4 linked regions of the Piscinibacter gummiphilus genome follow. Each later gene encodes a partner of the first gene's protein in a complex. Links are inferred from orthologs where the notes say so. Each region holds a gene or a part of one and is shown in the gene's direction. Other genes may lie near its edges. The genes, in order: dnaN, dinB, holA and dnaX.

What was found.
Region 2: the proteins of dnaN (region 1) and dinB are in contact, whole or in part, in a solved structure (PDB 1OK7), measured with the Escherichia coli proteins. The link is inferred for Piscinibacter gummiphilus from one-to-one orthologs.
Region 3: the proteins of dnaN (region 1) and holA are in contact, whole or in part, in a cryo-EM structure (PDB 8GIZ), measured with the Escherichia coli proteins. The link is inferred for Piscinibacter gummiphilus from one-to-one orthologs.
Region 4: the proteins of dnaN (region 1) and dnaX are in contact, whole or in part, in a cryo-EM structure (PDB 8GIZ), measured with the Escherichia coli proteins. The link is inferred for Piscinibacter gummiphilus from one-to-one orthologs.

What each region holds. Positions count from the first base shown.
Region 1 is NZ_CP015118.1:379-5,168, forward strand. The notes cover bases 632-3,528. They hold dnaN (DNA polymerase III subunit beta), read left to right. Parts: upstream 632-1,470; coding sequence 1,471-2,586; downstream 2,587-3,528. Other genes in these bases: dnaA (chromosomal replication initiator protein DnaA), read left to right, coding at 632-1,235. Outside these bases: more of dnaA, read left to right, coding at 1-631. UniProt on the Escherichia coli protein: Confers DNA tethering and processivity to DNA polymerases and other proteins. Acts as a clamp, forming a ring around DNA (a reaction catalyzed by the clamp-loading complex) which diffuses in an ATP-independent manner freely and bidirectionally along dsDNA.
Region 2 is NZ_CP015118.1:1,759,015-1,763,775, reverse strand. The notes cover bases 866-3,733. They hold dinB (DNA polymerase IV), read left to right. Parts: upstream 866-1,642; coding sequence 1,643-2,824; downstream 2,825-3,733. Other genes in these bases: A4W93_RS07945 (DUF3034 family protein), read left to right, coding at 2,937-3,733; A4W93_RS07955 (DUF488 domain-containing protein), read right to left, coding at 1,105-1,500; A4W93_RS07960 (hypothetical protein), read right to left, coding at 866-1,108. In the rest of the region: A4W93_RS07970 (HAD family hydrolase), read left to right, coding at 1-363; ferredoxin FdxA, read right to left, coding at 370-702; more of A4W93_RS07960, read right to left, coding at 716-865; more of A4W93_RS07945, read left to right, coding at 3,734-3,872; A4W93_RS07940 (group I truncated hemoglobin), read left to right, coding at 3,887-4,321; A4W93_RS07935 (cupredoxin domain-containing protein), read left to right, coding at 4,318-4,761. UniProt on the Escherichia coli protein: Poorly processive, error-prone DNA polymerase involved in translesion repair and untargeted mutagenesis. Copies undamaged DNA at stalled replication forks, which arise in vivo from mismatched or misaligned primer ends.
Region 3 is NZ_CP015118.1:5,849,458-5,854,204, forward strand. What follows is about bases 1,785-4,638. They hold holA (DNA polymerase III subunit delta), read left to right. Parts: upstream 1,785-2,586; coding sequence 2,587-3,690; downstream 3,691-4,638. Other genes in these bases: leuS (leucine--tRNA ligase), read left to right, coding at 1,785-2,055; A4W93_RS26830 (LPS-assembly lipoprotein LptE), read left to right, coding at 2,055-2,576; A4W93_RS26840 (hypothetical protein), read left to right, coding at 3,714-4,193; A4W93_RS26845 (hypothetical protein), read left to right, coding at 4,190-4,582; A4W93_RS26850 (CinA family protein), read right to left, coding at 4,592-4,638. Outside these bases: more of leuS, read left to right, coding at 1-1,784; more of A4W93_RS26850, read right to left, coding at 4,639-4,747. UniProt on the Escherichia coli protein: Part of the beta sliding clamp loading complex, which hydrolyzes ATP to load the beta clamp onto primed DNA to form the DNA replication pre-initiation complex.
Region 4 is NZ_CP015118.1:3,598,593-3,603,481, reverse strand. What follows is about bases 1,271-4,266. They hold dnaX (DNA polymerase III subunit gamma/tau), read left to right. Parts: upstream 1,271-1,784; coding sequence 1,785-3,749; downstream 3,750-4,266. Other genes in these bases: recR (recombination mediator RecR), read left to right, coding at 4,105-4,266; A4W93_RS16170 (YbaB/EbfC family nucleoid-associated protein), read left to right, coding at 3,774-4,100; A4W93_RS16180 (AIR synthase-related protein), read right to left, coding at 1,271-1,680. Outside these bases: A4W93_RS16190 (IS481 family transposase), read left to right, coding at 1-291; more of A4W93_RS16180, read right to left, coding at 550-1,270; more of recR, read left to right, coding at 4,267-4,692; A4W93_RS16160 (GlxA family transcriptional regulator), read right to left, coding at 4,700-4,889. UniProt on the Escherichia coli protein: Part of the beta sliding clamp loading complex, which hydrolyzes ATP to load the beta clamp onto primed DNA to form the DNA replication pre-initiation complex.

The sequences.
Region 1 (4,790 bases):
ACGCCACCCGCATCGAAGCCGTGCTGAGCGAGCTGGCCGGCAAACCCGTCCGCCTCGACCTGTCGCTGGCCCCGCGCGACCTGCCGCCCGCCCGTCCGGCCGATCCGCCGCTGCGGTCCCAGCAGGCCGCCGCGCCGGTCATCCACCTGCTCAACGAACCACCGCGTGAGGGCGCCCCGGCGCGCCCGCGTCCGGATGCGGCGCAATCGCTGCCGCGCCACCGCTTGAACCCGGTGCTGACGTTCGACACCCTGGTGGCCGGCCGCGCCAACCAGATGGCCCGCACCGCCGCGCTGCACGTGGCAGGCGCCCCGGGCCAGATGTACAACCCGCTGTTCATCTACGGCGGCGTGGGCCTGGGCAAGACCCACCTGGTGCACGCCGTGGGCAACGCGCTGCTGGCCGACCGGGCCGACGCCCGGGTGCTGTACCTCCACGCCGAGCAGTTCATCACCGACGTGGTGAAGAACTACCAGCGCAAGACCTTCGATGAGCTCAAGGCCAAGTACCACCAGCTCGACCTGCTGCTCATCGACGACGTCCAGTTCTTCGCCGGCAAGGAACGCACCCAGGAGGAGTTCTTCAACGCCTTCGAAGCGCTGCTGGCCAAGAAGGCCCACATCATCATGACGAGCGACACCTACCCGAAGGGGCTGGTGGACATCGACGAGCGCCTCACCTCCCGCTTCGATGCCGGCCTGACCGTCGCCATCGAACCGCCCGAGCTCGAAATGCGCGTGGCCATCCTGATGCGCAAGGCGGATGCCGAAGGCACCCCCATGCCGGAAGACGTCGCCTTCTTCGTCGCGAAGAACGTGCGCGCCAACGTGCGCGAGCTGGAAGGCGCCCTGCGCAAGATCCTCGCGTACTCCCGCTTCTCGCTGAAGGACATCAACATCCAGCTCGCCCGCGAGGCGCTGAAGGACCTGCTGTCCATCCAGAACCGCCAGGTGGGCGTCGAGAACATCCAGAAGACCGTCGCCGACTTCTACAAGATCAAGGTCGCCGACATGTACAGCAAGAAGCGCCCGGCCAGCATCGCCCGCCCGCGCCAGATCGCCATGTACCTCGCCAAGGAAATGACCCAGAAGAGCCTGCCCGAGATCGGCGAGCTGTTCGGGGGCCGCGACCACACCACCGTGCTGCACGCCGTGCGCAAGATCGCCGGCGAGCGCCAGAAGAACTCCGAACTGAACCAGCAGTTGCATGTGCTGGAGCAGACCCTGAAAGGCTAGACCACAGTCAGTGGCAGACTGTCAAACAACAAGCCTGGGGACAACTCCAGAACAACTCGTTCGTTGTCCACAGGTTTGAGCAGTTCCGAAAAGTTGTGGGTTTCGACTCCCGCGTAACCAGACCGGCGGCACACAGGGTTACGCGAGAGCTAAGCAGTTGATAGAAAAAGAGAAAATGGCGTTTTCCACAGAAAGCGTCGTTCCTCTACTAAGACGACTAATTTAAGAGGTTGACATGATTGTCTTAAAAGCAGCGCAAGAAAAAGTCCTGAGCGCTCTGCAAGCCGTGTCCGGGATCGTGGAACGCCGGCACACCCTGCCCATCCTGGCCAACGTGCTGATCCGGAAAACCGGGGAACAGATCGAGCTCACCACCAGTGACCTCGAGATCCAGGTCCGCACCACGGCCGAGCTGGGCGGTGATGCCGCCAACTTCGCCACCACGGTCGGGTCGCGGAAGATGATCGACATCCTCCGCTCGCTGCCGTCCGACCAGGTCGTCACGCTGAGCGCCACCGCCAACAAGCTGACGCTGCAGGGCGGCAAGAGCCGCTTCACGCTCCAGACGCTGCCGGCCGACGATTTCCCGCTGGTCCAGGAAGCCGCCGACTTCGGGCCCATGTTCAGCGTCCCCCAGAAGGTGCTGAAGGGCCTGATCAACCAGGTACACTTCGCGATGGCGGTGCACGACATCCGCTACTACCTGAACGGCATCCTGTTCGTCGCCGAAGGCAAGAGCCTGACCCTCGTCGCCACCGACGGTCACCGGCTCGCGCTGGCCCAGGCCACCCTCGAGACCGAGATCCCGAAGCAGGAAGTCATCCTGCCGCGCAAGACCGTGCTCGAACTGCAGCGCCTGCTCACCGACGACAAGGAAGGTGACAACGCCATCGAGATGCGCTTCGCCGGCAACCAGGCCAAGTTCACGTTCAGCGGCATGGAGTTCGTCACCAAGCTCGTCGAAGGCAAGTTCCCCGACTACAACCGCGTCATCCCCAAGAACCACCGCAACAGCGTCGTGCTGGGCCGCACCGCCCTGCTGTCGAGCCTGCAGCGCGCCGCCATCCTGACCAGCGACAAGTTCAAGGGCGTGCGGGTCAACATCGAGCCGGGCGTGCTGCGCATCGCGTCCAGCAACGCCGAGCAGGAAGAAGCCAAGGAAGAACTCGAGATCGACTACGGAGGCGATACCATCGAGATCGGCTTCAACGTCACGTACCTGATGGACGCGCTGTCCAACATGAGCGTCGACATGGTCAAGCTCGAACTCCAGGACACCAACTCCAGCGTGCTGATCACCGTGCCCGAGCAGTCGGGCTTCAAGTACGTGGTCATGCCCATGCGCATTTGACGCATTTGAGATTGGCCGCCTGACCCCCATATGTTCGAAGGCACCGGTGGATCGCGTGGCGGTCCCCCGGGTGCTGGATTGAATTTCGAGAGACTGAAGCGCCATGAGCGACGACACCAACAAGCCCCAGGACCCCAACGCCAGCGCAGCCTATGGCGAGGGCAGCATCCAGATCCTCGAAGGCCTGGAAGCCGTCCGCAAGCGCCCGGGCATGTACATCGGCGACACGTCCGACGGCACGGGTCTGCACCACCTCGTGTTCGAGGTGGTCGACAACTCCATCGACGAGGCGCTGGCCGGGCACTGCGACGACATCGTCGTCACCATCCACACCGACAACTCCATCAGCGTCGTCGACAACGGCCGGGGCATCCCCACGGGCGTCAAGATGGACGACAAGCACGAGCCGAAGCGCAGCGCCGCCGAGATCGCGCTGACCGAGCTACACGCCGGGGGCAAGTTCAACCAGAACAGCTACAAGGTGTCGGGCGGCCTGCACGGCGTGGGCGTGAGCTGCGTGAACGGCCTGAGCAAGTGGCTGCGCCTCACCGTGCGCCGCGAAGGCAAGGTGCACTTCATGGAGTTCAAGCAGGGCATCCCGCAAGACCGCCTGCTGGAGCAGCGTGACGGCTTCGAGATCTCGCCCATGAAGATCACCGGCGAGACGGAAAAGCGCGGCACCGAGGTGCACTTCCTGCCCGACCTGGAAATCTTCTCGAACATCGACTTCCACTACGAGATCCTCAGCAAGCGCCTGCGCGAACTGAGCTTCCTGAACAACGGCGTGAAGATCCGCCTGGTGGACGAGCGCAACAACCGCGAGGAGAACTTCGCGTTCGCCGGCGGCGTGAAGGGTTTCGTCGACTTCATCAACACCGGCAAGAAGACGCTGAACCCCACCGTCTTCTCGGCCAGCGGCGAGAAGCTCAGCGACCAGGGCACCATGATCACCGCCGAGGTGGCCATGCAGTGGAACGACGGCTACTCCGAGAGCGTCCTCTGCTTCACGAACAACATCCCGCAGCGTGACGGCGGCACCCACCTGACCGGCCTGCGCGCCGCGATGACCCGTGTCATCAACAAGTACATCGAAGAGAACGACTACGCCAAGAAGGCGAAGGTCGAGGTCACCGGCGACGACATGCGCGAAGGCCTGTGCTGCGTGCTGAGCGTGAAGGTGCCCGAGCCCAAGTTCAGCAGCCAGACGAAGGACAAGCTCGTCAGCAGCGAAGTGCGCGGCCCCGTCGAAGACGTCGTCAGCAAGGCCCTCACCGACTACCTGCTCGAGAACCCCAACGACGCCAAGATCATCTGCACGAAGATCGTCGAAGCGTCGCGCGCCCGCGAAGCCGCCCGCAAGGCCCGCGAGATGACCCGCCGCAAGGGCGTGCTCGACGGCATGGGCCTGCCCGGCAAGCTCGCCGACTGCCAGGAAAAGGACCCCGCACTCTGCGAGATCTACATCGTGGAGGGCGACTCCGCCGGCGGCTCTGCCAAGCAGGGCCGCGACCGCAAGTTCCAGGCGATCCTGCCGCTGCGCGGCAAGATCCTGAACGTGGAGCGTGCGCGCTTCGAACGCCTGCTGACCAGCAACGAAATCCTCACGCTGATCACCGCGCTCGGCACCAGCATCGGGAAGGAAGAATTCAACCCCGACAAGCTTCGCTACCACCGCATCATCATCATGACCGACGCGGACGTCGACGGCGCCCACATCCGCACCCTGCTGCTCACGTTCTTCTACCGCCAGATGCCCGAGATCGTCGAACGCGGCCACATCTACATCGCGCAGCCGCCGCTCTACAAGGTCAAGCTGGGCAAGGAAGAGCAGTACCTGAAGGATGGCACCGAGCTGGACTCGTACCTGCTCAAGGTCGCCCTGAAGGACGCGAAGCTCGACACCGGTCTCAACGGCGTGACCCTGACCGGTGAAGACCTCGCCGAGAAGGCCACGCAATACGTGCTGGCCAACAACGTCGTCGACCGCCTCAGCGCGTGGATGGACATCGAGGCCCTGCGTGCGATGGCCAATGGCCTGGTGCTGAACCTCGACACGCTGGAAGCGGCGGAGACGTCAGCGGCCGGTCTGAAGGCCGCGTTGCACAACGCCGAAGTCACGGCCGAGTTCGACACGCGCACCGACAAGCACATCCTGCGCATCAGCCGGATTCATCATGGCAACACGAAGAGCAGCATCATCTCTG
Region 2 (4,761 bases), 1.8 Mb from region 1 along the record:
CTGCCGGTGCTCGCGCGCCTGCGCGCGGCGGGCATCCCCACCGCGATCCTGACCAACGGCCCGTCCGACGGTCAGCGCCGCAAGCTCGCCGCCACGGGGCTGGCGCAGGCGGTGGACCACATCGCCATCGGCGAAGAGACGGGCTTCAGCAAACCACTGGCCCGCGCCTACCACGCGGTCGCCGACCACTTCGCCGTGGCGCCGGCGCAGGCGTGCATGGTGGGCGACTCCCCCGAACTCGACTACGACGGCGCGCGCCAGGCCGGCCTCCAGGCCCTGCTGCTCGACCGCGACGCACGCCATCAGGGTGGCCCGCGCGAGGCCATCGGGTCGCTCGACGCGGTGCCGTCGGCCTGCCGCTGACGACGCTCAGGGCAACTCGATCAGGTGCCGTTTCGGCGAGACCGCCTGCCACCGCGCGTGGTCCGGCAACGGCGGCTTGCGCGACGTGATGGGACGCCATGCCGGGTCGCGGGCGAACTGTGCATTGAGCGCGATGTACGGCCGCTGGGCCTCGGTCACGTCGGTGGCGTTCACGATGGCATCCACCGGGCACTCGGGCACGCACACCGAGCAGTCGATGCAACCCTCGGGGTCGATCGCCACGAAGTTCGGGCCCTCGACGAAACAGTCCATGGGGCACACGTCGACACAGTCGGTGTGCTTGCAGGCGACGCAGGATTCGGTGACGACGAAGGGCATTCTGGAAGGTGGGTCAGCAGGCGAACGATTCGCGCAGGCCCGCATCATGCGGCACGGTCAGCGACACGCTGGTGACGGCGATGTCGAGCCGGGCCCGGTTGGCGAAGTGCAGTTCGACGCGCGAGGCCTCGGCGAGTTCCGCCGGCAGCGGCAGCTGCGCCAGCCCCACGCCGTGCGCGACCACACGGCCGTCCACGAGCCGGCCGATGAGTTGTTCGCCGGGCGCAGGCCAGGGCCCGCCCCGGCACACAAGGACCACCCCGGCCACGTGGCCCTGGCGTTCGCCGCTGAAGGTGGTGGTGTCGGGCTCCGACACGTTCGCCGCGGCGAAACGCACGCGCAGCGTGTCGCCCTGGACCTCGACCCCCGCCACCTCGGAGTCGGCGAACCCGAAGCGCCGCGTCATGGTGCGGGCGCGATGACCGCGCCCTTCTCGGCCAGCAGCGCCCGCAGCACCGAGCGGTGGCAGCGCGCTTCGTTGTCGCAGTAGCAGCCGACGGAGAAGTCGGCGTGGTGCGACAGCGCGGCCAGCACGTCGAGCGTGCGGTCGTTCTCGGGCACCTTCATCTCGCCGCGGTACTTGCGCACGAAGGCGTTCCACGCGGCCTCGGTTTCGGCGCCCTGACCCTGTTTCATCGTCTCGGCCGACGGCGCGAGGTTCGGGTACCAGACGTCGTACCAGCCGTCCGCGGCGAACCGTTCCTTCGGCACCCCGCGCGGCGGGCGCCGCACCGTGCCGATCCGCGTCCCCTCGCCGGCCGCCCGCGGGCTGCCCAGTTGCACCACTCGCACCCCCACGATCCACCCTCCCCGTGCCGCCGCGGCACATGCCCGATTGTCTTCGCCCCGCAGGTCGCCGATACTGTACGCCCATACAGCCGACTTTCCGGCCGCTCCCGTGACCGATCCCGCCCCGCGCCGCCTCATCGCCCACCTCGACATGGACGCCTTCTACGCGTCGGTCGAACTGCTGCGCTACCCCGACCTGCGCGGCCAGGCGGTGGTGATCGGCGGCGGGCGCGACAGCCAGCCCGTGCTGCAGCCCGACGGCACGCGCCGCTACTTCCACCTGCGCGACTACACCGGCCGCGGTGTCATCACCACGTCCACCTACGAGGCGCGCGCGCTGGGCGTGCATTCGGCCATGGGCACCATGAAGGCGGCACAGCTCGCGCCCGACGCCATCCTGCTCCCGGTCGACTTCGACGAGTACCGCCGCTACTCGCGGCTCTTCAAGGCCGCGGTGCGCGCCATCGCCCCGCAGGTGGAAGACCGCGGCATCGACGAGATCTACATCGACCTCACCGACATCCCCGGCGCGCTCGAAGACGGCGGCCGTGCCGTGGGCGAGCAGCTGCGCCAAGCCGTGTTCGACGCCACCGGACTCACCTGTTCGGTGGGCATCACGCCCAACAAGCTGCTGTCGAAGATCGCTTCCGAACTCGACAAACCCGACGGCCTCACGCTGCTGACGGCCGACGACATCCCCACGCGCATCTGGCCCCTGGCCGCGAAAAAGGTCAACGGCATCGGCCCGAAGGCCAACGAGAAGCTCGCCGCCCTCGGCATCGTCACCATCGGCGACGTGGCCGCGGCCGATCCCGCCTTCCTCGTCGAACACTTCGGCCGCAGCTACGGCGCCTGGCTGCACGCCGCGTCGCACGGGCGCGACGACCGGCCGGTGGTGCTGTTCTCGGAGCCGAAGTCCATCAGCCGCGAGACCACCTTCGAGCGCGACCTGCACGCCGTGCGCGACCGCGCCGTGCTCACCGAGATCTTCACCACGCTGTGCGTGAAGCTCGCGGGCGACCTCGAACGCAAGGGCTACGCGGCCAAGACCATCGGCCTGAAGCTGCGCTTCGACGACTTCCGCATCGTCACGCGCGACATCACGCTGCCCGCCCACACCTTCGACGCCCGCACCATCCGCCGCGCCGCGGGCGAATGCCTCAAGCGCGTGGACCTCGGCCGGCGCATGCGGCTGCTGGGCGTGCGCGCGGGCAACCTCGCGCGGCTGAGCGACCTGCTTCGACCCGCCACGCCCCCGGCGCCGCTGTCGGTGCAGGAGCCACTCGCCGACTTCCTGTCGCCCATGCCCCTGTTCGATCCACCTGGGGATTGACGGCGACACTGCCAACAATTCACGCTTTGTGGGCCCATGATGCGCTTCCGCGCATCCGGCGCCCGGCGAGCCGACTAGTTCCGGGCAGAACCACCCCCCGTGAGGACGCCCCATGCGACAACCGCTCCAGCACTTCGCCACCACCTGCGCCACCTGCCTCGCCCTTTCGGCAGGCGCGGCACAGGCCCAGCAGGCTCCCCCCCTCCTCCAGCCCGGCAACGGCAAGCTGCTGCTCACCGGCGGGGTCAGCAGCATCGATGGCGCGGCCGGCGGTGGCCTGACCCCCTGGGCCGTCACGGGCGGCTACGCCACGGCCGGCGAGGTCGGTGCCACCGCCTTCGTGACCCGCGTGGTCGTGAAGGACTACGCCCTCACCGGCTACGGCGTGGCCGTGTCCGCACTCGACCGCGTGGAGTTCTCGCTCGCCCGCCAGGACTTCAAGACCTATTCGAACCTCGCGCCGCTGAGCCCCGCCTTGGCGGGACTGCACCTGAAGCAGGACATCGCCGGCCTGAAGGTGCGCCTCGCCGGCGACGCCGTGCTCGACAGCGACCGCTGGATGCCGCAGGTGGCCGCCGGCCTCGAGTACAAGCACCTCGACGCCGGCCCGCTCGCGCCCGTGCTCGCGTCGCTGGGCGCGGACGACCACGGGGTCGACGTCTACCTCAGCGCGACCAAGCTCTTCCTCGCCCAGGCCGTGCTCGTCAACGCCACGCTCCGCGCCACGAAGGCCAACCAGAACGGCCTGCTCGGCTTCGGCAGCACGGCCCACGACGGCTACAAGCTGATGCCCGAGGTGTCGGTGGCCTGGCTGCCGCGCAAGGACGTGGCCCTCGGCGCCGAGTACCGCATGAAACCCGACAACCTGAACCCGTCGCCGTTCGGTGCCGGGTTGAAGGAAGACGACTGGAAGGACGTGTTCGTCGCGTGGGCGCCGTCCAAGCACCTGTCGCTCACGCTCGCCTGGGTGGACCTCGGGCGCATCGCCCCGGCACTGGTGCCCGACCGCCAGACCGGTGTGTACTTCTCGGCCCAGGTGGCCTACTGACACGGGACCTCGACATGACCGCCTCGTTTTTCCGCTGGCTCGCCACCGCTGCGCTGTGCCTCGCCGGCACCGTGAACGCGCAGTCCCCCGACGACACGCTCTATCACCAGCTCGGCGAAAAGCCGGGCCTCGCCGTGCTGATGGACGACTTCGTCGCCCGCCTGCTCACCGACCCGCGTTTGGCCCCGTTCTTCAAGGACGTGGATCAGGCCCACCTGAAGAAGCAGCTGGTGGACCAGTTCTGCGAGGTGTCCGGCGGCCCCTGCAAGCTCGTGGGCCCGGACATGAAGACGGCGCACGCCGGCATCGACGTGACGAAGCGCGACTTCAACGCGCTCGTCGAGGTGCTGCAGCAGAGCATGGACGCGCGGGGCATCGCGTTCTCCACCCAGAACCGCCTGCTCGCCCGGCTGGCGCCGATGCACCGCGAGATCGTCAACACCCCATGACCACCACCCCCTCCCCCCGCCTCGCCCTCGTGCTGATGCTCGGCCTGCTCGTGTCGGGCGCGGCCCGCAGCGCCGACGTGATGGTCAGTGTCACCGGCCAGGACGGCCAGCCCGCACGCGATGTCGTCGTGTGGGTCGTGGGCCCGCCCAAGCCCGCGGCCGCCCCCATCCCCAACGGCGCGCCTCCCGCCGAGCCGGTGCTGATCGAGCAGCTCGGCATGCAGTTCCAGCCTGCGGTGACTGTCGTGCGCACGGGCACGGTGGTGCGGTTCACCAACCGCGATCCGTACGACCACCACATCCGCTCGGTGCCGTCCGGCCCGCTGGGCGCCGAGCCGCCCGCGAAGGCCATCGAGCTGCGCCTCGCGGCCGACGACCCGAAGGCCCGCAGCGCCGACATCGTCGCCGACAAGGCCGGCATCACGGGCCTCGGCTGCCAC
Region 3 (4,747 bases), 5.9 Mb from region 1 along the record:
GGCTACTACCTGAACATCACGAAATACGCCGGTGAGCTGCTCGACCAGGTGCAGGACGGCCTGCCCGGCTGGCCCGAGCGCGTGAAGCTGATGCAGGAGAACTGGATCGGCCGCAGCGAGGGCGTGCGCTTCGCCTTCCCGCACGAGATCCGCGGCGCCGACGGCGAACTGATCCAGGACGGCCGCCTGTACGTGTTCACCACCCGCGCCGACACGGTGATGGGCGTCACCTTCTGCGCCGTGGCGCCCGAGCACCCGCTCGCCACCCATGCCGCGAAGGCCGACCCGAAGGTGGCCGCGTTCATCGAGGAGTGCAAGGCCGGCGGCACCACCGAGGCCGAACTCGCCACGCAGGAGAAGAAGGGCGTGCCCACGGGCCTCTTCGTCACGCACCCGCTCACGCACGAGCAGGTGCCGGTGTGGGTCGGCAACTACGTGCTGATGAGCTACGGCGACGGCGCCGTGATGGGCGTGCCCGCGCACGACGAACGCGACTTCGCGTTCGCGAAGAAGTACGGCATCGACATCCTGCAGGTCGTCACCATCGACGGCGAACACTTCAGCTACGACCACTGGCAGGAGTGGTACGGCGACAAGCAGCGCGGCGTCACCATCAACTCCGACTACTTCAGCGGCCTGTCCCACGGCGCCGCGGTGGACGCGGTGGCCGCGGCCCTCGCCCAGAAGGGCCTCGGCGAGAAGAAGACCACGTGGCGCCTGCGCGACTGGGGCATCAGCCGCCAGCGCTACTGGGGCACCCCGATCCCCATCATCCACTGCCCGGACCACGGTCCGGTGCCGGTGCCCGAGAAGGACCTCCCGGTGGTGCTGCCGGAAGACGTCGTGCCCGACGGCAGCGGCAACCCGCTGAACAAGCACGCGGCCTTCCTGAACGTGGCCTGCCCCACCTGCGGCAAGCCCTCGCGCCGGGAAACCGACACGATGGACACGTTCGTCGACAGCTCGTGGTACTTCATGCGGTACTGCGACGCCACGAACGACAAGGCCATGGTGGGCGCCGGCACGGAGTACTGGATGCCGATGGACCAGTACATCGGCGGCATCGAACACGCCATCCTGCACCTGCTGTACGCGCGCTTCTGGACCAAGGTGATGCGGGACCTGGGCCTCGTGAAGATCGACGAACCGTTCACGAAGCTGCTGACGCAGGGCATGGTGCTCAACGAGGCGTTCTCGCGCACGCACGACACCGGCGGCAAGGACTACTACTGGGCCCACGACCTCGACATCGTGCGCGACGAACACGCGCACGTGCAGTCGGCCGTCCACAAGGAGGACGGCAAGCCGGTGGTGTACGAAGGCTGGACCACGATGTCCAAGTCGAAGAACAACGGCGTCGACCCGCAGCAGCTGATCGAACGCCAGGGCGCCGACACGGCCCGCCTGTTCGTGATGTTCGCGTCGCCGCCCGAGCAGACGCTCGAGTGGAACGACGCCGGTGTCGAAGGCGCGAACCGCTTCCTGCGCCGCATCTGGAACTTCGGCGTCAAGCACGCCGACGCGGTGCGCGCCTCTGGCGCGGTGGACGCCTCGGCGCTGTCCGACGACGCGAAGACGTTGCGCCGCGAGGTGCACAAGGTGCTCGAGCAGGTCAGCTACGACTACGAGCGCATGCAGTACAACACCGTCGTCTCCGGCGCGATGAAGCTGCTGAACGCACTCGAAGGCTTCAAGGGCGATGCACCCGCGGTGATCCGCGAGGCGTACGGCATCCTGCTGCGCGTGCTGTACCCGGCCTGCCCGCACATCACGTGGCACCTGTGGAACGAGCTGGGCTATGCGGCCGTCGGCGGCGACCTGCTCGACGCGACCTGGCCCGAGGTCGACCCGGCCGCGCTGGTGCAGGACGAGATCGAGCTGATGCTGCAGGTCAACGGCAAGCTGCGCGGCTCCATCCGCGTGGCCGCCGGTGCCGACAAGGCCGCCATCGAGGCGCTTGCACTCGCCAACCCCGAGTTCATCCGCTTCTCCGAAGGCAAACCGCCGAAGAAGATCGTTGTCGTGCCGGGCCGGCTCGTCAACGTGGTGGTCTGATGCCGAAGCGCCCGACGCCCGTGTCCCGGCGGCTGTGCCTGTCCGTGCTGGCCGCCGCGGCCGGCGCGGGCGCGCTCGCCGGATGCGGCTTCCAGCTCCGCCGCCCGCCGGAGCTGCCGTTCCGCACGCTGCACCTCTCGGGCTTCAAGCCCACGTCGTCGATGGGCGTGGCCCTGCGGCGCGCGCTGGCCTCGTCGCCCTCCACCCGCCTCGTCGACGCCCCGCCGGCCGCCGAGGCCATCTTCGAGGTGCTGGTCGACGCCCAGGAGCGCAACGTGGTCGCGTTCACGTCCACCGGCCAGGTGCGTGAACTGCAGCTGCGCGAACGCCTCACGTTCCGCCTGAAGGCGAACAACGGGCGCGAGCTGATCCCCCGCACCGAGATCCTGCAGACGCGCGACATGACCTACAACGAGCGCGATGCCCTCGCCAAGGAGCAGGAGGAGCAGCTGCTGTACCGCGCGATGCAGGACGACATCGCGCTTCAGGTGATGCGCCGCCTCGGCGCGGTCAAACTCTGAGGAGGCCGGAATGCAAGTCCGGGCAGACCAGCTCGCAGGCCACCTGAAGCAGTGCGCCACCAAGGGCCTGCGCCCCATCTACACGCTCTACGGCGACGAGCCGCTGCTCGCCCAGGAAGCGTGCGACGCGGTGCGTGCCGCCGCGCGGGCCGCGGGCCACACCGAACGCCAGGTGCACACGGTGGCTGGCGCCCACTTCGACTGGAGCGGCCTGCTCGGCGCGTCGCAGGCCATGAGCCTGTTCGCCGACCGGCAGATCGTCGAGATCCGCATCCCCTCCGGCAAGCCGGGCAAGGACGGCTCCGAAGCACTGCAGCGCTACTGCGAGACGCTGTCGGAAGACGTCGTCACCATCGTGCAGTTGCCCAAGCTCGACCGCACGCAGCAGAGCAGCGCGTGGTTCCTCGCGCTCGACGGCGCCGGGGTCACGGTGCGCGTCGACGCCATCGACCGCAAGGCCCTGCCCACGTGGATCGCCCAGCGCCTCGCCGCGCAGGGCCAGCGCGTGATGGACGGCGAGGCCGGGCAGCAGACGCTCGCCTTCTTCGCCGACCGCGTCGAGGGCAACCTGATGGCCGCGCACCAGGAGGTGCAGAAGCTCGGCCTGCTGTACCCCGCCGGTGAACTGAGCTTCGAGCAGATCGAAAGCGCCGTGCTCAACGTGGCCCGCTACGACGTCTTCAAGCTCGGCGAGGCGGTGCTGGCCGGCCAGGTGGCCCGCGCGCTGCGCATGCTCGACGGCCTGCAGGCCGAAGGCGAGGCGGCCGTGCTCGTGCACTGGACGCTCGCCAACGACATCCTCGCCCTCAAGCGCGTGCGCGACGCGATGAACGACGGCAAGCCGCTGCCGATGGCCCTGCGCGAGGCGCGGGTCTGGGGTGCGAAGGAACGCCTGTTCGAACGGGCCGCACCGGTGCTCACCGACATCGCCCTCGCCGAACTCGTCGAGGCCGCGCAAGTGTGCGACGGCCTCGCCAAGGGCCTGCGCCACCCCGGCTGGCCCCTCGACGCGTGGGCCGGCCTGCGTCGCCTGTCGCTGATGATCTGCGAGCGGGTCGCGGTGAGCGCCCGCAAGCCGGGCGGCCCGGGCCGCCGGCTCGCCCTGTCGTCCTGAACGCCATCTCCCGAGGAACCGCCATGCGCCCGATCACCGTCGCCCTGCTCTCGTTCGGCCTGGCCGCGCTCACGGCCTGCAGCCGCATCGACCCCATCGGCACCGACCTCGTGGCGCTCAACGCGGCGGGCCAGACCGCCATGGCCCAGGCCGACGTGCAGCAGGCGATGACCAAGGTGCAGGCGGCGGCCACGAACCCGGAGAAGGCCGCGATCATGCGCGAATCGGCCGCCGCGATCGGCCGTGCCCGTGACACGCTCGAGAAGACCGAGATGAAATCGCCGGAGGTGCGCGACATCCAGGCCCGCATGGTCGCCGGCTTCGGCAAGCTCGGCGCCGGCGCGAAAACCGCGGCCGACGCCTTCGATTCGTCCGCCACCGCCGACCTCGACAAGGCCCGCCAGCAGATGCGCGAGGGTCAGGTCGAGTTCATCAACGCCGGCCAGGACATGGTGACGCTGGCCAAGCGCCGCAGCGTGGACCTCAACACCCGCCGGTCATGAACGCGCCGCGCGCCCTGGCCCTGGCGGCGTTCGCCGCGCTGCTGCAGGCCTGCGCCACGTCGGCCCCCGAGGAAACGAGGTACACCGGCGAGATCTTCAGCGGCGGCCGGCGGCTGCCGGTCACCACCGTCTTCTGGGAGGACCGGAACGACCGCACCGTGGGCCGCTACGTGTTCGTCGAACCGGACGGCCGCGAGGTGCCCGGCACGCTCGGCCCCTGCGAGATGCGCAACGAGGTGGTGCTGCGCTGCGAGTGGACCGACACCTACGGCCAGGGCTACTTCTTCGCGCGCTTCTCCGAAGACCGGCAGCGCTTCCGCGGCCGCTGGGGCCGCGGGGACCTGCACCACACACTGTCCATCGAAGGCATCTGGCACGGCCAGCGCTGAGGGACCTCCTCAGAGGGCCTTGAGCCCGGCCTGCAGCGCATGACGCACCGTCTGCAGGCGGATGGATGCCCGGTCGCCAGCGAGCTGCAGCAGCACCGCCTCGGCGGGCTGCCCCGTGACCGCCCAGGCGAGCCACACGGTGCCCACCGGCTTGTCCGGCGACCC
Region 4 (4,889 bases), 3.6 Mb from region 1 along the record:
AACCATGTGCGGCCCCATGAAGGCATCGGCATGCAAACGCCCAGCCAGCGCTACCAGGCGAGCCGACTCCCCATGCCAACAGAGCTTCCTCCTGTGGAATATGGTCCCGACGACTTGGTCAGGCGCGTGCAGTCAGGCGGCTGGATTGACGTCAAGGGACGGCAGATCCGGATCTACGAAAGCCTGCGGGGCGAGCAGATTGGACTGAGGCCGCGGTCCGATCGCGATGGCTCGTACGACCTGTACTACTGCCACCACCACTTCGGACGCATCGATCTAAGCCTGCCCTGATACCCTTGAACCTGTTACCCAGGTCCTCGCACGCCTGTTACCCAGGTCCCCGGTCTATACACCCGTGGCTCCCCCTCGGGGGGACCGGCGCGAAGCGCCGTAGGGGGCTCAACGGAGGGTGACGAGCCCGACCCCGGCACTGGTCACAGCGGTTAGGGCTGCTTCGTTCCCGACCTGACCCGGTTGGCCGCGCTTCCATGCGGGGAGGCCCGTCACCGACGATTGTAACGTCGATCGGAGGGCTCTCCCCGAAAAAGGTCAACGAAGTTGCAGGGCGTCGTCGCCGAACTCGATGTTCAGCGGTTCGATCACGAGTTTCTTGGGGCCCGCTTCGACGCTACCTGCGACCCAGGCGTCGATGCCCTGGGCCTTCGCGACGGCGACGGTGCGCTCGGCGTCCTCCGCCTTCACGAACAGCGCGAAGCCGGCGCCCATGTTGAGCGTGCCGTAGGCCTCGAAGTCGTCCTGCTTCGCGTGCTGCTGGATGAACTTCAGCACCGGCGTGACCGGCGGCACGGTGTGGATGCGGTACGTGTGAACGGCCGGGTGGCGCAGCAGCTTGCGCCAGCCGTGGCCCGTGATGTTCGCGCAGTAGTTCGGAATGATGCCGGCCTTGTAGAGCGCCTCGGTGACGGGCGAGTACAGCACGGTGGGCGCGAGCAGGGCCTCGCCGTAGGTGAGGCCCGGTTCCACCTCGGTCAGGTAGCCGTTCGGCAGGCGCTCGACCAGCTTGCGCGCGAGGCTCAGGCCGTTGGCGTGGATGCCGCTCGAGGCCAGCAGCACGATGGCGTCGCCCGCGCCGAGCTTGTCGCCCACCGACAGGCGTTCCTTCGGGTTGATGAGGCCCGTGCAGCTGGCGGCGAGGTCGATGCGGCCATCGGCCACGATGCCGGCCAGCGCGGGCGTTTCACCGCCGCCCCAGGCCACGCTGCAGACGTCGCAGGCGCGCTTCCAGCCGGCCACGAGGGCCTGGGCGCGCTGCGCGTCGCCGAACCAGTCGGAGCCGCCGGCGGCCCAGTAGGCCTGCACGACGAGCGGGGTGGCGCCCACGGTGATCAGGTCGTTGATGGCCATCGCGATGGTGTCCTGCGCGATGCCGTCGTAGTAGCTCTTGCCGGTCAGTGCCTTCATCTCGTCGGCGACGAGCGCTTTCGAGCCGAGGCATTCGACGATGGAGGCGATGTAGAACGGGCCCACGTCGACGACGTAGGCCGATTCGCCGCGCGACGCCTCGACCTCGGTGAACCCATGCGTCGCCAGGTGGGCGCCGGTGGCCTTGGCCGCGCGCTGGGCGGCGACCTTCAGCGGGTCGATCAGGTCGTAGTTGACGCCGGCCTGTTCGTAGCTGAGGGTGTCGTTGGCGGTGGGCGGGGTGGACTTGGTGTTCATGAGCGGGTTCGGACGTCGGTGCCGGCGGAGGGGCCAAACCCGGATTATCGGGCAGGTGACGATCCGCGTCGTGTTGCACCCGACGGCGACCGTAGAATGCCCGGATGTCCTACCTCGTCCTGGCTCGCAAGTACCGCTCCCGCGATTTCGAATCGCTCGTGGGGCAGGAGCACGTCGTGCAGGCGCTGGGCAACGCGCTCACGCAGCAGCGCCTGCACCACGCCTACCTGTTCACCGGCACCCGGGGCGTCGGCAAGACCTCCGTGTCGCGCATCCTCGCGAAGGCGCTCAACTGCACCGGGGCCGACGGCCAGGGCGGCATCACCGCCCACCCGTGCGGCGTGTGCGATGCCTGCCGCGACATCGACGCCGGCCGCTTCGTCGACTACGTCGAACTCGACGCGGCGTCGAACCGCGGCGTGGAAGAAATCTCCCAGCTGCTCGACCAGGCCGTCTACAAGCCGGTGATGGGGCGCTTCAAGGTCTACATGATCGACGAAGTGCACATGCTGTCGAACACCGCGTTCAACGCGATGCTCAAGACGCTCGAGGAGCCGCCCGAGTACCTCAAGTTCGTGCTGGCCACCACCGACCCGCAGAAGGTGCCGCCCACGGTGCTGTCGCGCTGCCTGCAGTTCAACCTGCGGCCCATGGCGCCGCAGACGGTGCTGGAGCACCTCGGCAACGTGCTGGGCGCCGAACAGATCCAGGCCGAACCCGGCGCGCTGCGCCTGCTGTCGCGCGCCGCGCGCGGCTCGATGCGCGACGCACTGTCCCTCACCGACCAGGCCATCGCGTTCGGCGCCGGTTCGCTCACCGAGGCGGGCGTGCGCCAGATGCTCGGCGCGGTGGACCGTTCGCACGCCGTGCGCCTGATCGACGCGCTGGCCGCGGGGCAGGGCGCCGAGGTGGTGGCCGCCGTCAACGACCTGCGCGGCCTGGGCCTGTCGGCCACCGGCACGCTCGAGGAGATGGCGTCGCTGCTGCAGCAGATGGCGGTGGTGCAGGCCGTGCCCGACGCGCTGGACCCGGCCGATCCCGACAGCGCCGCGCCCGTGCGCCTCTCGGCGCTGCTGCCGGCCGACGAGATCCAGCTGCTCTACAGCATCGTGCTGCACGGCCGTGCCGAGCTGAACCTCGCGCCCGACGAATACAGCGGCCTCGTGATGGTGCTGCTGCGCATGCTGGCGTTCCGTCCGGCAGGTGGTGCGCCCGCGCCCGCACCGGCGCGTCCGGCCTCCGCTCCAGCCGCGTCGTCACCGGCGCCGGCGCCGGTCGCCGCGCCCGTGGTGGCGCCGGTGTCCGCTCCGGTCTCCGTGGCCGCGCCCGTGCCGGTCCGTCCGCCGATGCCCGCTCCCGTGCCTGCGCCTGCGCCAGTTCGCGCGGCCGCACCGGCCCCGGTGCCCGTCCCGGCGCCCGCACCCCGCGAACCCATGCGCCCCGCGGCGGTCGCCCAGGCCCCGGCCGTGCGTGTGCCGGTCCCGGTGCGCGACGACGAACCTCCGGCCTGGCTCGACGAGCAGCCGTTCGACGGCGAACCGTCGAACGAGGCGCCCATGAGCCTGGACGACTTCGAACCCGACCGCGGCGAACCGTCCGAGCCGGTGGTGGCCCCGGTGGCGCGCCGTCCGCTGCCGGCCGATCCCGCGCCGACCCTCCACGTGCCCACCCAGATGGGCGCGCGCTGGAACGACGTCGTGATGCAGCTCAACGCCGCGGGCGCCATCTCGGCGCTGGCCCGCGAGATGGCGATGCAGGCGCATTGCCTGGCCGTCGAGACCCGCGACGGCACGATGGTGTGGCGCCTGATCGTCGAGCGCGAGATGCTGCGCGCGCCGGCCCAGTGCAACAAGGTGCAGAGCGCGCTGTCGGAGCTGTTGAAGCAGCCGGTGCGCTTCGAGTTCGAGAGCGGCCAGGCCACGGACACGCCCTCCCTGCGCGCCTCGGCCGAGCGCAACCGCCGCCAGGCGGAGGCCGAACAGATCATTTCCAACGACCCGCTGGTGCAGTCGCTGATGCAGCAGTTCAAGACGGCGCGCATCGTGCCGGGGTCCGTCAAATTCCACTGAAGTCCAGTCCAAAAGGATCACACCATGATGAAGAACCAGATCGCCGGCTTGATGAAGCAGGCGCAGCAGATGCAGGAAAACCTCAAGAAGGCCCAGGACGAACTGGCCACCATCGAGGTGGAAGGCCAGTCCGGCGCCGGCCTCGTGAAGGTGACCATGACCTGCAAGCACGACGTCAAGCGCGTCGTGATCGACCCGAGCCTGCTGGCCGACGACAAGGACATGCTGGAAGACCTCGTGGCCGCCGCCTTCAACGACGGCCTGCGCCGCGCGGAAGAGGTCTCCCAGGAGAAGATGGGCAAGCTCACCGCCGGCATGCCGCTGCCCGGCGGCATGAAGTTCCCGTTCTGAGTCCGTGGCCGCATCCGCCCTCGAGGCGCTGATCGACGCCCTGCACCTGCTCCCGGGCGTGGGGCAGAAGTCGGCGCAGCGCATGGCGTTCCACCTCCTGCAGCACGACCGGGTCGGTGCGCAGACGCTGGCGGATGCGCTCGACACGGCGCTGCACGACGTGCGGCACTGCGAGCGGTGCCACACGTTCACCGAGGCGCCGGTGTGCAGCACCTGCCTCGACCCCGAACGCGATCCGAAGCTGCTCTGTGTGGTGGAAACCCCCGCCGACCAGGCCGCGATGGAACGCACCGGCAGCTACAAGGGCCTCTACTTCGTGCTGATGGGGCGGCTGAGCCCGCTCGACGGCATCGGCGTGTCCGACATCGGGCTGCAGGCCCTGATGGACCGCACGGCCGACGGCGTGGTCGACGAGGTCATCGTCGCCACCAACTTCACCGCCGAGGGCGAGGCCACGTCCCACGTGATCGCCGAGGCGCTCAAGTCGCGCGAGGTGCGGGTGACCCGGCTCGCGCGCGGCGTGCCCATCGGCAGCGAACTCGAACACGTGGACCTGGGCACCATCGCACACGCGCTCGTGGCGCGGCGCTGACCCCCCTTCAGGTCGCGTCCACCTTCCACCGCACCCGCGGTGACCGGAGCGCATAGCGTTGCCGGTACTGCGCGGGCGACACCCCCGCCTCGCGGCGGAATACCCGCCGGAACGCCGCCGGGTCCGCATACCCGCACGCCTCGCCGATGGCCGGCACCCCGTCGAGTGACAGTTCGAGCAGCACCCGCGCCCGCTGG